2 regions of the Alteromonas sp. 5NW40-0090 genome follow, and region 1 is predicted to be linked to the other one. Evidence: predicted binding sites of a transcription regulator. Region 1 holds the regulator's gene; the other holds the start of a gene.
What was found. The regulator FliA, encoded in region 1, starts transcription of late flagellar genes. The targets are predictions, from matches to a motif close to CTAAAGNTNNNNNNNNNNNNGCCGATA.

Region 1 (5,598 bases):
AACACGACGAATAACCTGCCCTGTTAAGTCTTGATAGCCCTGTGCCATCAACACTTCGGTAAGCAATTGTGTAAGTTTAGCTGACTGAGCCGAACCTTCTTCCAATAATTCGTCTAAGTCTGCGCATAAAGCCTTAAATTCACCAAGTTCGATTTGGCGATTCATAAGCTTCTTCCACTCTGGCATGACCTTTTCGATCCGCTCCGACAGCATTTCTGCTATCGGCATGCTCGCCTCAACGGCATCCATAGTAGTATTAGCAGCTTTTTCAGTTTCTTCAATTACGTAGGTAAGGCGGGACTGCGCATCAGGAATGTCATCTGTAGCTAAATTTTTGATGCGGTCGTCTATTTGAAAGTTATTTAACGCGTCGTGGAGTTGACGCGTCAATTTCCCTACTTCAGCAAACAACTCAACGTTTTCTTTCATTGAGACGGCTTCAAGTAGTGCGTTAGCTGAAGTCTTATCGCCTTCTTCAAGAAAAGCGACAAGTTGTTTTGCTTCCTCTAACGATATTGGAACGTTTACATTCGTTGACATCCAGTAAACCTCATTTATCTGGTGAGCGTCTGGATCAACCTAAACGTTCGAATATTTTATCTAATTTTTCTTTTAGTGTTGCTGCTGTGAACGGCTTTACAACGTAACCATTTACACCTGCTTGCGCCGCTGCAACGATTTGCTCTTTTTTCGCTTCCGCAGTAACCATAAGCACAGGCAAATGCTTAAGCTTATCGTCTGCTCTTATAGCGCGAAGCAAATCGATGCCCTGCATACCAGGCATATTCCAATCGGTCACAACAAAGTCGAAATCGCCCTGTTGTAACATAGGTAATGCAGTGCTTCCGTCATCCGCTTCCTGGATGTTGGCAAAACCCAAATCTTTTAGCAGGTTTTTGATGATTCGTCTCATGGTAGAAAAGTCATCGACCACGAGAATTTTCATGCTTTTGTCCAAAATAGCCTCCAGTGAGGGGTTAATTGTTATTAATCTCTATTCTTCGTCAGCTTGCCACGACTTCATTCGTGATTTGAGTTTTAACATGGCTTGACTATGAATTTGACTGACTCTCGACTCACTTACATCAAGAACTTCGCCTATTTCTCTTAAGTTTAGTTCTTCATCGTAATAAAGTGAAAGTACAATCGCTTCTCGCTCAGGTAATGTCGTAATTGCATGGGCAAGCGCTTTTTGAAAAGCACCCTGCATTAAATCTTCTAACGGTGCGTCACTGCCTCTACTTTGTTCAGTAGTAATAACATCTTCCGACACACCTAAATCTTCAATACCCACCAGCTTTCCGGCATTTACTTCATTAAGCATCTGGTGATAATCCTGCAAGCTTACGTTAAGCTTGTCAGCAATATCTGAATCTCGTGCATCGCGCCCTGTCTCGCTCTCTACTTGAGATATCGCTTCCGTTATGGCGCGGCCGTTACGGTGAACAGAACGCGGGGTCCAATCACCTTTTCGTATTTCGTCGAGCATGGCACCACGGATCCGAATTCCTGCGAAGGTTTCGAAACTTGCGCCTTTAGAGCCGTCAAAGTTTCGTGCGGCTTCTAGCAACCCAATCATGCCTGATTGGATAAGGTCATCAACAAGTACGCTGGCAGGCAGTCGCGCAATCAAATGATGCGCAATTCGCTTTACCAGAGGCGCATGTCTTTCGACTAACTGCGATTTATCTGTTTGTTGTTGATAAGCGGCTGCCTTGCTGTTCAACGCTGACTTCCTACGGCTTTTTCTGCAACTAATTGTTCAATGAAAAATTCTAAGTGGCCACCGGGCTGCGCTGGAATTGGCCACGTAAGTGCTTTACTTGCCAACTTAGTTATCGCTACTGCTGCCGGAGAGCCTGGAAAGGCGTCAACAATAGCCGTTTGCTTGCGCACCGCCTTGCGAATATTCTCGTCGAAGGGCACTGTCGCCACTAATTCTAGTGCAACATCGAGAAAACGCCCTGTCACTTTGCTTAATTTGCTAAATAATTCCTGACCTTCACGCACATCGCGAACCATATTGGCTACGACTTTGAAACGAAAAACACCGTGCTCGCGGTTAAGAATTTTTATTAGTGCGTAGGCATCTGTTAAAGATGTTGGCTCATCGCATACGACGACCATGATATCTTGTGAGGCCTTTGAGAAGCTTAATACCATATCTGATATGCCTGCTGCGGTGTCGACGATAAGCACATCTATCTGAGAGCGTAATTCGCTAAACGCTCTGATCAAACCAGCGTGTTGCGTTGGTGAAAGCTCTGCCATTGACTGCGTGCCCGATGTGGCAGGCGCAATCTTAATGCCGTGAGGACCGGTCACTAACACTTCGTCCAACGTACATTCTCCAGAGAGCACGTGAGATAGGTTTTTCTCAACCCTTAGCCCTAGCATAACATCTACGTTGGCAAGGCCAAGGTCGGCGTCAAGAACCATTACTCTCTTACCCTGCTTCGCCATCGCGATAGCAGTGTTGAGTGTAATGTTTGTTTTACCTACGCCACCTTTACCACCAGTGACGGCGATTACTTTGATTAACCGTGATTGCTTCATTTTTCTTAAGCTACTCGCTTGGTCGTCAATCATACTGCTTATGCTGTTTTAATTGCGTTGTTACCACTAGTATGATTCAAACCGTACTTTTTATAAAGCTTTGCAGCAGCGGAAACTAAAGATTTCGCTTCTGCAATCTTAATGTCTTCAGGCACTTTTTGGCCATCGGTGACATAACTAACCGGTAGTTGATATTCAACCGCTGCACTAAGTACCTCTCCTAAAGAGTAGCACTCATCTAACTTTGTGAAAATACAGCCACTTAGTTCAATATCATCATACGCTTGAATGATTCTCTGCAAAGCAGGATATTGCGTATTAGCTTGCGCTACCAAATATTTTTTAACTTTCGGCATTTGGCCATTGTCGAACTGCTTAATTTGCTTAATTAATCGACTATCACGCTGACTAAAACCTGCTGTATCAATCAATACTAGTCGCTTATGACGAAGTTGGAACAATAAATCTGCAAGTTCTTCACTAGTTTGCGCTTTTCGCACAGTACAGCCAATAATTTTTCCGTATGTCGCTAGCTGCTCATAGGCTGCAATTCTATACGTATCAATGGTTATCATAGCCACCGACTCTGCACCGTATTTCTGCGCATAGCGAGCGGCTAACTTTGCAACAGTGGTTGTTTTACCCGTACCAGTAGGCCCCACTAATGCAACGGCACCTTGTGAGCTAAGTATATCGTTTCCGGTAACATTTATGCGATTAGCCAATAGGTTAAGAAGATATACCCATGCGTCACGTTCGTTGTAATGAGCAGGTGTATAGCTAATAAGCTGTGTTGCAAGCGCGCTACTCAAACCCATATCAGTTAATCGCGTGACTAGGTATTGATGAACAGGTTTTTGACGCTTGTTCTTCGCTTCCATTAAGTCGGCCACTTGATACTGTAATACGTCGCGAAGCGAGGCTAACTCTTCTTTGATTTGAGCTAGTTCAGCAGACTGAGATACAGGTGTTTCACCCATACTTGACGCTTGGTGCTCAGGAAAAGGCTGTTGCTCGACAATGTCTTGAGGTTGGGATTGTGTTCCAAGGTCGTCGATAAAGGCTTCTGAAAAATCTAAGTGAGATGCAATTTCGTTGGCGTGTTTAGCGTTCGCTGATATTGGCTGTGTTGGTTGTGCAGAACTGCTCGCGCCTGGGTTTCCACCATGCTGCTTTTCAAGCAATGCTTTTAAGCTGTCAGGGCCGTCGTCGCCAATAATTTCACTTAAGCTAGGCACGGCCTTTTGACCTGGTGTTTTAGCTGCGGCTTGTGGAGCCGCCTTAGGCGTGAAAAGCTTAGCTTCAGGCTCTTTGTCGTAGGCTGCTACAAGCTCGATACCGTCAGCGACTTTGCGATTTGACATGATCACAGCATCACTGCCTAACTCAGCTTTAACTTGGCTTAGCGCCTCACGCATATCTTTGCCGAAGAAACGTCTAATTTTCATTGCAACCTCTCCAATCACCCAGTGTCAGATTATTGACCGACCGAACTGACTATTTTTATTTGTTTGTCGTCAGGCACTTCTTGGTATGAAAGAACATGAAGCCCAACAACAGAATACTTTAAGAAGCGAGACAGAACGGGTCGCAACATGCCAGAGGTAAGGAGTACTGCAGGCTCTCCCTCTAACTCTTGCTGCTGACTGGCTTGCTGCAATGATTTTTGCAGCTTGTCTGCCAGACCTGGCTCTATGCCAGCGCCATCTTCGCCACCTGCTTGAAGTGACTGGTGCAACATCTGTTCCAACTCTGGCGCCAAGGTTATGACAGGTATCTCTTTCGCCCCTTGGGTAATTTCTTGAACGATAAGACGCTTAAGTGCTATACGTACCGCAGACACCAGTACATCTGGGTCTTGGCTACGCGTACCGTACTCACTAAGCGTTTGCACGATAGTGCGCATATCGCGAATAGGTACGCCTTCGAAAAGCAAGGTTTGCAGCACTTTCACTACTGTACTAAGCGGCAGAATATCAGGCACCAAGCCTTCAACCAATTTAGGGTGCTGTTTGGCCAGCATATCCAGAAGCTGTTGGGCCTCTTCATGCCCAAGTAACTGATAAGCGTTATTGGAAAGCAACTGACTTAAATGCGTGGCGACAACTGTAGCTGCATCTACAACGGTATACCCAAGGGTTTGCGCGTGCTCACGCTTATTAGGTTTTATCCATACTGCATCTAAGCCAAACGCAGGGTCTTTAGTCGCACGCCCCTCTAATTTACCGAACACTTGCCCTGGGTTAATCGCAAGCTCTTCATCGTGACTAATAACTGAATCGCCAATGGTTACGCCAAGCATAGCAATCGTATAAGTATTAGGTTCAAGGTCTAAATTATCGCGGATATGAACCGGTGGAATAAGGAAGCCAAGCTCTTGGGAAAGCTTTTTACGTACCCCTTTAATCCGTGTTAACAACTCGCCACCTTGAGACTTGTCTACAAGAGGAATTAAACGATAACCCACTTCTAGACCGATTGTATCGACCTGCTGGACATCGTCCCAACCTAACTCTTTAACTTCAGGGGCCACGGTTTCATCTTTTGATATATTCTCTGGTACTTGAGGCTCTGCGGCTTTTTTCTTCGCCTGAAGCGACTGCCAGTAAGCAAAGCCCGCTATCAGGAAGGAAAAACCCAAAAATGCGATATGAGGCATACCCGGGATAATACCCATGACAAATAGAACGCCCGAGGCGATGTATAGAGCTTGGTTATTACCTAACTGACCGCGGATTTCCTTCCCCATTTCTTGAGTTTCATTTTCGCGGGTCACGATAATTGCTGTGGCTACCGAAAGTAGCAATGAAGGTATCTGCGCCACCAAACCATCACCAATAGTCAAAATTGTATAGATTTCTATGGCGTTCCCGAATGATAGCCCATGCTGAATCATGCCAATGAATAGACCGCCGACAATATTAATGAGCATGATGAACAGGCCCGCCACTGCGTCACCTTTCACAAATTTTGACGCACCGTCCATCGACCCGTAAAAGTCAGCTTCAGCGGTAATCTCTTCGCGGCGCTGTCGCGCTTGAT
Region 2 (5,598 bases), 140 kb from region 1:
CCGCGATGACGGACGCTATTACGCGCGTGATTTTACTCTTGAAGAACTGCGACAACTACGGGTACACGAGCGCGCTAACAGTGACGGGAAGCAAGTTTTTAAAAATAGGTACCGCGGCACGCGTGCTAATTTTAAAGTGGCCACGTTAAATGAACACTTTGAGCTAATCAGCGAGCTAAATCGCCAATTTGGGACGTCTGTAGGGGTTTATCCTGAAGTAAAGTCCCCTGCCTTTCACATTAAAGAAGGCGTTGATGCCAGTAAAATCGTTGTGGATGCTTTAAATGCTTACGGGTTTGGTGGAGAGAGCGGTAATAGCTACCTGCAATGCTTCGATTTTAACGAAGTTAAGCGCATTCGTGAAACCCTGGGCTATAAAGGCAAAGTTGTGATGCTGATTGGCGAAAATGACTGGGGCGAAAGCGACACAGATTATAACTGGCTGCGCACTCAGGAAGGCATGCAGCAGGTTGCGTTGTATACCGACGGCATAGGCCCTTGGTTAGGCCATTTACTTGATAATGAAGCGATGGCTCAAGGAAAAATAGAAGCCGCGGCATGGATTGCCTACGCCCACGAAAATAACCTGACAATCCACCCCTACACCTACCGACATGATGCACTACCGGCAGGTATGAGTTCAGAACAAGTCTTGGAAGTTTTAGACAAGGTGGTAGGTGCTGACGGAGTTTTCACCGATCATTTAGTACCGGTATTAAGGTGGCGAGAAAAATTAAACTAACGCATTTAAAAGCGAGTGTAGGCGCGACAATTAGCGCCTAGGATTTTGAAAGTCGCACCACCACGCGTCTGTTTTGGGCGCGGCTTTCTCGCGTATCGTTTGGCGCAATGTGGCGTTTCTCACCGTGGCCTGTTAACTGAATTCGATCTTCAGGTACACCTAGCGTAGTCAAATAGCTTTTTACTTCGTTAGCACGTCGAATAGACAACTGTTCATTATTATAGCGACCGCCGTAGCTATCGGTGTAACCATCAAGAAGCACAAGCTCAAGCTCGCTGTCTTCTTTTAAGTATTCACCTATCATGGTTAAGCGCTTCTGCGAATATTTGGTTAGCTCTGTACTGTTGTTTTGATACGACAATACCGTGTAGGCAATGTCATCAAAACCAAACGGCAATAAATTCGATACACACTTTACAAATTCTCGGTATACGCCGGAGAAATTACTGGCATTTAGCGCCACACTCACTTGGTCGTATTTGTTATACCAGTCTTGATAGTAAATTGTAGGCCAAAACCCTTTCTCTAACTCAGACAGCATTGTCCACGCAGCGTCTTGTGGTAAGTCGCCATTGTACTGTTTACGAATAGACATGTCGGCAATAGTTTTAGGCGCAACGCCTGGCATCCATTTAGGCGGTACTGAATAAACTGCAGCCATGTCAAACTTGTTTGGCAACAAGTGCATGTCCAGTTCAAACTCCATATTAAGCTGCTTCGATGCTGTGCTTGTGAACATAGCTTCGCCATAACCCGGTAGTTCGTGGTTGAGAGTACACTGAAGACGGGTGTCGCTAGCAATACGCCAGTTGGAACTTTCTATAGTTGCGGAATATTGCCGCATGGCAGCGTGGGAAGACAATGACCCCACCAACCCCAATAAAGCGATATATTTTAATTTCGATACCATTTCGACACCACAACGAAAGACAAACTAATACGGATAAAGGTTATTAATACGCCGTAAATTTATGTGCTTGATTAATCAGTTTACACGCAGGACCACAAAGTGAATCCTCTAATTTTTGCACGCTTATTAAGAATATCGTCCAAATTGTAGAAAAGTTTAGCGTTTAATACCACTCGCGTTTTGTACCATTGCTATGTATCTGATTTATTGATTACAAATTGAAACTGGCAACTCAGAGGTATCCTTGCGATAATTCTCCTACACAATATGTTTCGTAGGTTGGTAAGCATCAAAGCCGCCAACTATTTTACGCAATCCAGTATTACAAGAGTGTTTATGTCTGCCAATCCGCCCCTTCTTTCCCAGCGCTTTCGAGGTTACTTTCCCGTTGTTATCGACGTTGAAACAGCTGGATTTAATGCAGGCACTGACGCCCTGTTAGAATTAGCTGCGGTAACGGTGAAAATGGATGAAGACGGTATACTTCATCCTGATCAAACCTTTCATTATCACATTGACCCGTTTGAGGGCTCAAATTTAGAGCCCGCTGCGCTTGAATTTAACGGCATCGATCCTAATTGTGCTTTGCGAGGGGCCATTGAAGAAAGCGAGGCCATGAAGGACTTGTGTAAAGGTATCCGCAAAGCGCAAAAAAATGCAGACTGCCAACGTTCAGTTATTGTTGCTCACAATGCAACATTCGATCAAAGTTTCGTCAATGCCGCGATAGAACGCTGCAATATAAAGCGTACACCGTTCCACCCGTTTGTTTCTTTTGATACCACCAGTCTTGCAGGTCTCGCCTTAGGTCAGACTGTTTTGGTTAAGGCATGCCGTGCTGCGGGGATTGCATTTGATCAAAACGAAGCACATAGCGCCCTGTACGATGCTCAGAAAACCACAGAGCTATTTTGTTATATGGTAAACCGATACAAAGCGTTAGGTGGCTGGCCAATAGAGAGTCAAGGGTAGATTTGCGAAGCCTAGCTATAAACTAAAACAGCGCCAAAAGGCGCTGTTTTCTTATCATTTACTAACAGTTTAGCTTATAGCTTGTCTGCTTCTTCAGATAGGTACTTAGCAACACCTTCAGGCGACGCATCCATACCCGCTTTACCTTCAGTCCAACCCGCTGGGCAAACTTCACCATGCTCTTGGTGGAATGCTAGTGCATCAACCATGCGTAGCATTTCATCAACGTTACGGCCAAGTGGAAGGTCGTTGATTACTTGGTGACGTACCATGCCTTCTTCGTCGATTAGGAACGAGCCACGGAACGCTACGCCATCTTCTGGATGCTCTACATCGTAAGCTTGACAGATGTCATGCTTAACGTCAGCAACGAGGGTGTACTTAACCGGACCGATACCACCTTGATTTACTGGCGTATTTCTCCACGCGTTGTGAGAGAACTGAGAATCTATAGACACACCAATTACCTCAACACCACGCTTTTTGAACTCGTCAAAACGCTTGTCAAAAGCAATAAGCTCCGACGGGCATACAAACGTAAAATCTAGTGGGTAGAAGAATACAACAGCTTTCTTGCCTTTGATTGCTTCACTTAGCGTGAATGAATCTACGATTTCACCGCTACCAAGTACCGCAGCTGCAGTAAAATCGGGGGCTGGACGGCCAACTAATACACTCATGAGTCTCTCCATTTATATTTGGATTGTAATAATAGAAGCGATTACGTTGCGTAACCACTTGGATATGAAATTTCTTCCAGACGAAATAGGTACGAATAGGAAAATAACAATATTAAACAACAAGTTTTTTTAACTGATCCTACCAACACTCCCACTTGGTTCAGTCTTTCCCCATTGACCTTGTATTAAATTTGTCATTATCCACTTGCTAAAGTAAAGAATAACAATTATTATCATTTACAGATTCATTTGGAGTACGTTTAATGTTTGTTTGTATGTGCTATGGAGTAACTGATAAAAGCATTCGCGCTGCCGTTGAAGAAAACGGTGTGGGAAATATGCGTGAGTTACGTCAACATTTAGAGCTTGGCTCTCAATGCGGTAAATGCATAAATATGGCACAACAAATCATTGATCAAACCATTATTGATGAGTCACTGTTCAAAGACGTTGGCTAAATAGCGCTACCTTATTCTAGCAAGCCTATTATAGCTATTTGAACTGCAGGCTATGGTTATACCGTTTCACTTTAACTTCCCACCTTTTTACTCTTTCAAAAGTCGCCTGGCCATTGCTTTGGGTTATTTAAAGCTATATTCGATACCAGCATAGTAAAATGCACCGTTAATGCCGCCTGGCGAGGTGGGTGGATATAGCGCTCCCACTTCCCCTTTAAACGGGTTTTCATCTGGTAGCGCATCAAACAAGTTCTGCGCCCCCATTTTAAGCTGAGTATCAGGCAATATTTTCCAAGCGAGCTGCGCATCAAAAGTGGTGAGTGGACTGCCGTAAATATTTAAACCAGCAGATGCATCAAGATGATCTTCATAAAACTTTCCATAATAGTTCAGTCGCCAAGTGAATGCCCATGCGCCTCTCGATTGCTCTAGTGTAATGCTGCCTCGATGCGCAGGTAGATTATCCTCTAACATTCGTATTCGTGCCGAAGTAAGATTAGGTTGAAGCTGTATTTCGCCATCGGTCAGCGCTGGATAAAGAGTAACCCGTTCTACTTGCGTGTCTGTCCAGTTGTAGGCAATGAGCAATGCATTTGACCAATCATGTAAAGCGAAGTTGTAATTAACAACTAAATCGACACCCTGTGTTTTTGTGTCAAAGTCATTGGTAAAGTATTTAGCTGAATTATATCTCGCTGCATCGGGACGGCCTAGAGCAATAAGTGCGTTGACATCGTCGTCGGTCAAAGGAATGGCAGACGTTGTACTAATGCGATCGGCAAGGCGGATGTTAAAGTAATCAAGCGTGGCAAAGAAACTGTCACCTGCTTGCATAACCACGCCTAGGCTGAAGTTTGCAGATTCTTCCGGAGTCAGTGGCGTAGCACCTAACTGGAGCGATATAAGGTCTGTAGGGGGTAAAGTAGCTTGATCTTCTAAGCCATTAAGGCCATAGGCCGTAGTTACATTAATAACGTTGCTTTGCCCTACTGTCGGCGCTTTAAAGCCTGTGTTTACCGAACCTCTCAATGCAAATGTGTCATTAAGTTTGTAACGGGTACTTAGCTTTCCATCAAATGTTGACCCGAAATCACTAAAATGCTCTACCCGTGTCGCCACACCAAACTGCCATGAGTCAGTAACGTAAAACTCCAAATCCGCATACATTGCCCAATTACTGCGACTCCAGTGCCCGGCAGATTGCGGCTGATAACCAGGAAAGCCGTTTGAGCCAATTGAAAAGCCCTGACTTAAACCTATCGGCGGCTCTAAAGCAAAAGGCCCTGCAATGTACGAAGCTTCATCTCCAGCTTTTTGAAAATACGTTTCCTTTCGCCACTCTACACCAACTGCAATGCTAACCGGGTCGTCGAAGATGGTTTGAATGAGTTTCGTAAAATCCAGATTAAATGTTCGCTCTACTTGCGATACCCCACCCGGTGAAAAGGTCGTTGGCGATTGCGGACCCAGAGAAGGATTAACCGTATTTGAGATGACGTACTCTATATCGCTGTAACCCAGGGCAGCACTGATGTCCATTGCCCAACCACCAGACAGTTCTTGTTTTACGCCCATGGCTATAGAGGCATCAGTTATTGTGCCACCAAATCGAGGCGTAAAGCCGCCGGGGAACCACTCATTAAAAGCAAAGCAATTTGCGCCAAGCTCTGTCGAATTATCAGCGATAAGTTGGTAGTTTGCATTGTCTAATACATTGTCATTCGATAGCGTAATTGAAGGGCACGCTATGCCGTTATCTAACCCGTCTAAGTCGGCGACGATAAGACGACGTTCCCCCGTATTTGGGTTCGTTCGGCTAAATACCCCTTCGCGGGT

Region 2: AC27KT_RS01045 (flagellar protein MotY) is a predicted target of FliA. The motif match lies at 1,786-1,812, and genes of this name have one in related genera.

What each region holds. Positions count from the first base shown of each region.
Region 1 is NZ_BAAJLT010000001.1:384,937-390,534, forward strand. Features, by position in the region: gene AC27KT_RS01680 (protein phosphatase CheZ) at 1-540, opposite strand, end outside; gene cheY (chemotaxis response regulator CheY) at 575-958, opposite strand; gene AC27KT_RS01690 (RNA polymerase sigma factor FliA) at 995-1,726, opposite strand; gene AC27KT_RS01695 (MinD/ParA family protein) at 1,723-2,589, opposite strand; gene flhF (flagellar biosynthesis GTPase FlhF) at 2,595-4,004, opposite strand; gene flhA (flagellar biosynthesis protein FlhA) at 4,034-5,598, opposite strand, start outside.
Region 2 is NZ_BAAJLT010000001.1:240,798-246,395, forward strand. Features, by position in the region: gene glpQ (glycerophosphodiester phosphodiesterase) at 1-742, shown strand, start outside; gene AC27KT_RS01045 (flagellar protein MotY) at 780-1,652, opposite strand; gene rnt (ribonuclease T) at 1,989-2,624, shown strand; gene AC27KT_RS01055 (peroxiredoxin) at 2,699-3,304, opposite strand; gene AC27KT_RS01060 (bacterioferritin-associated ferredoxin) at 3,568-3,762, shown strand; gene AC27KT_RS01065 (TonB-dependent receptor domain-containing protein) at 3,886-5,598, opposite strand, start outside.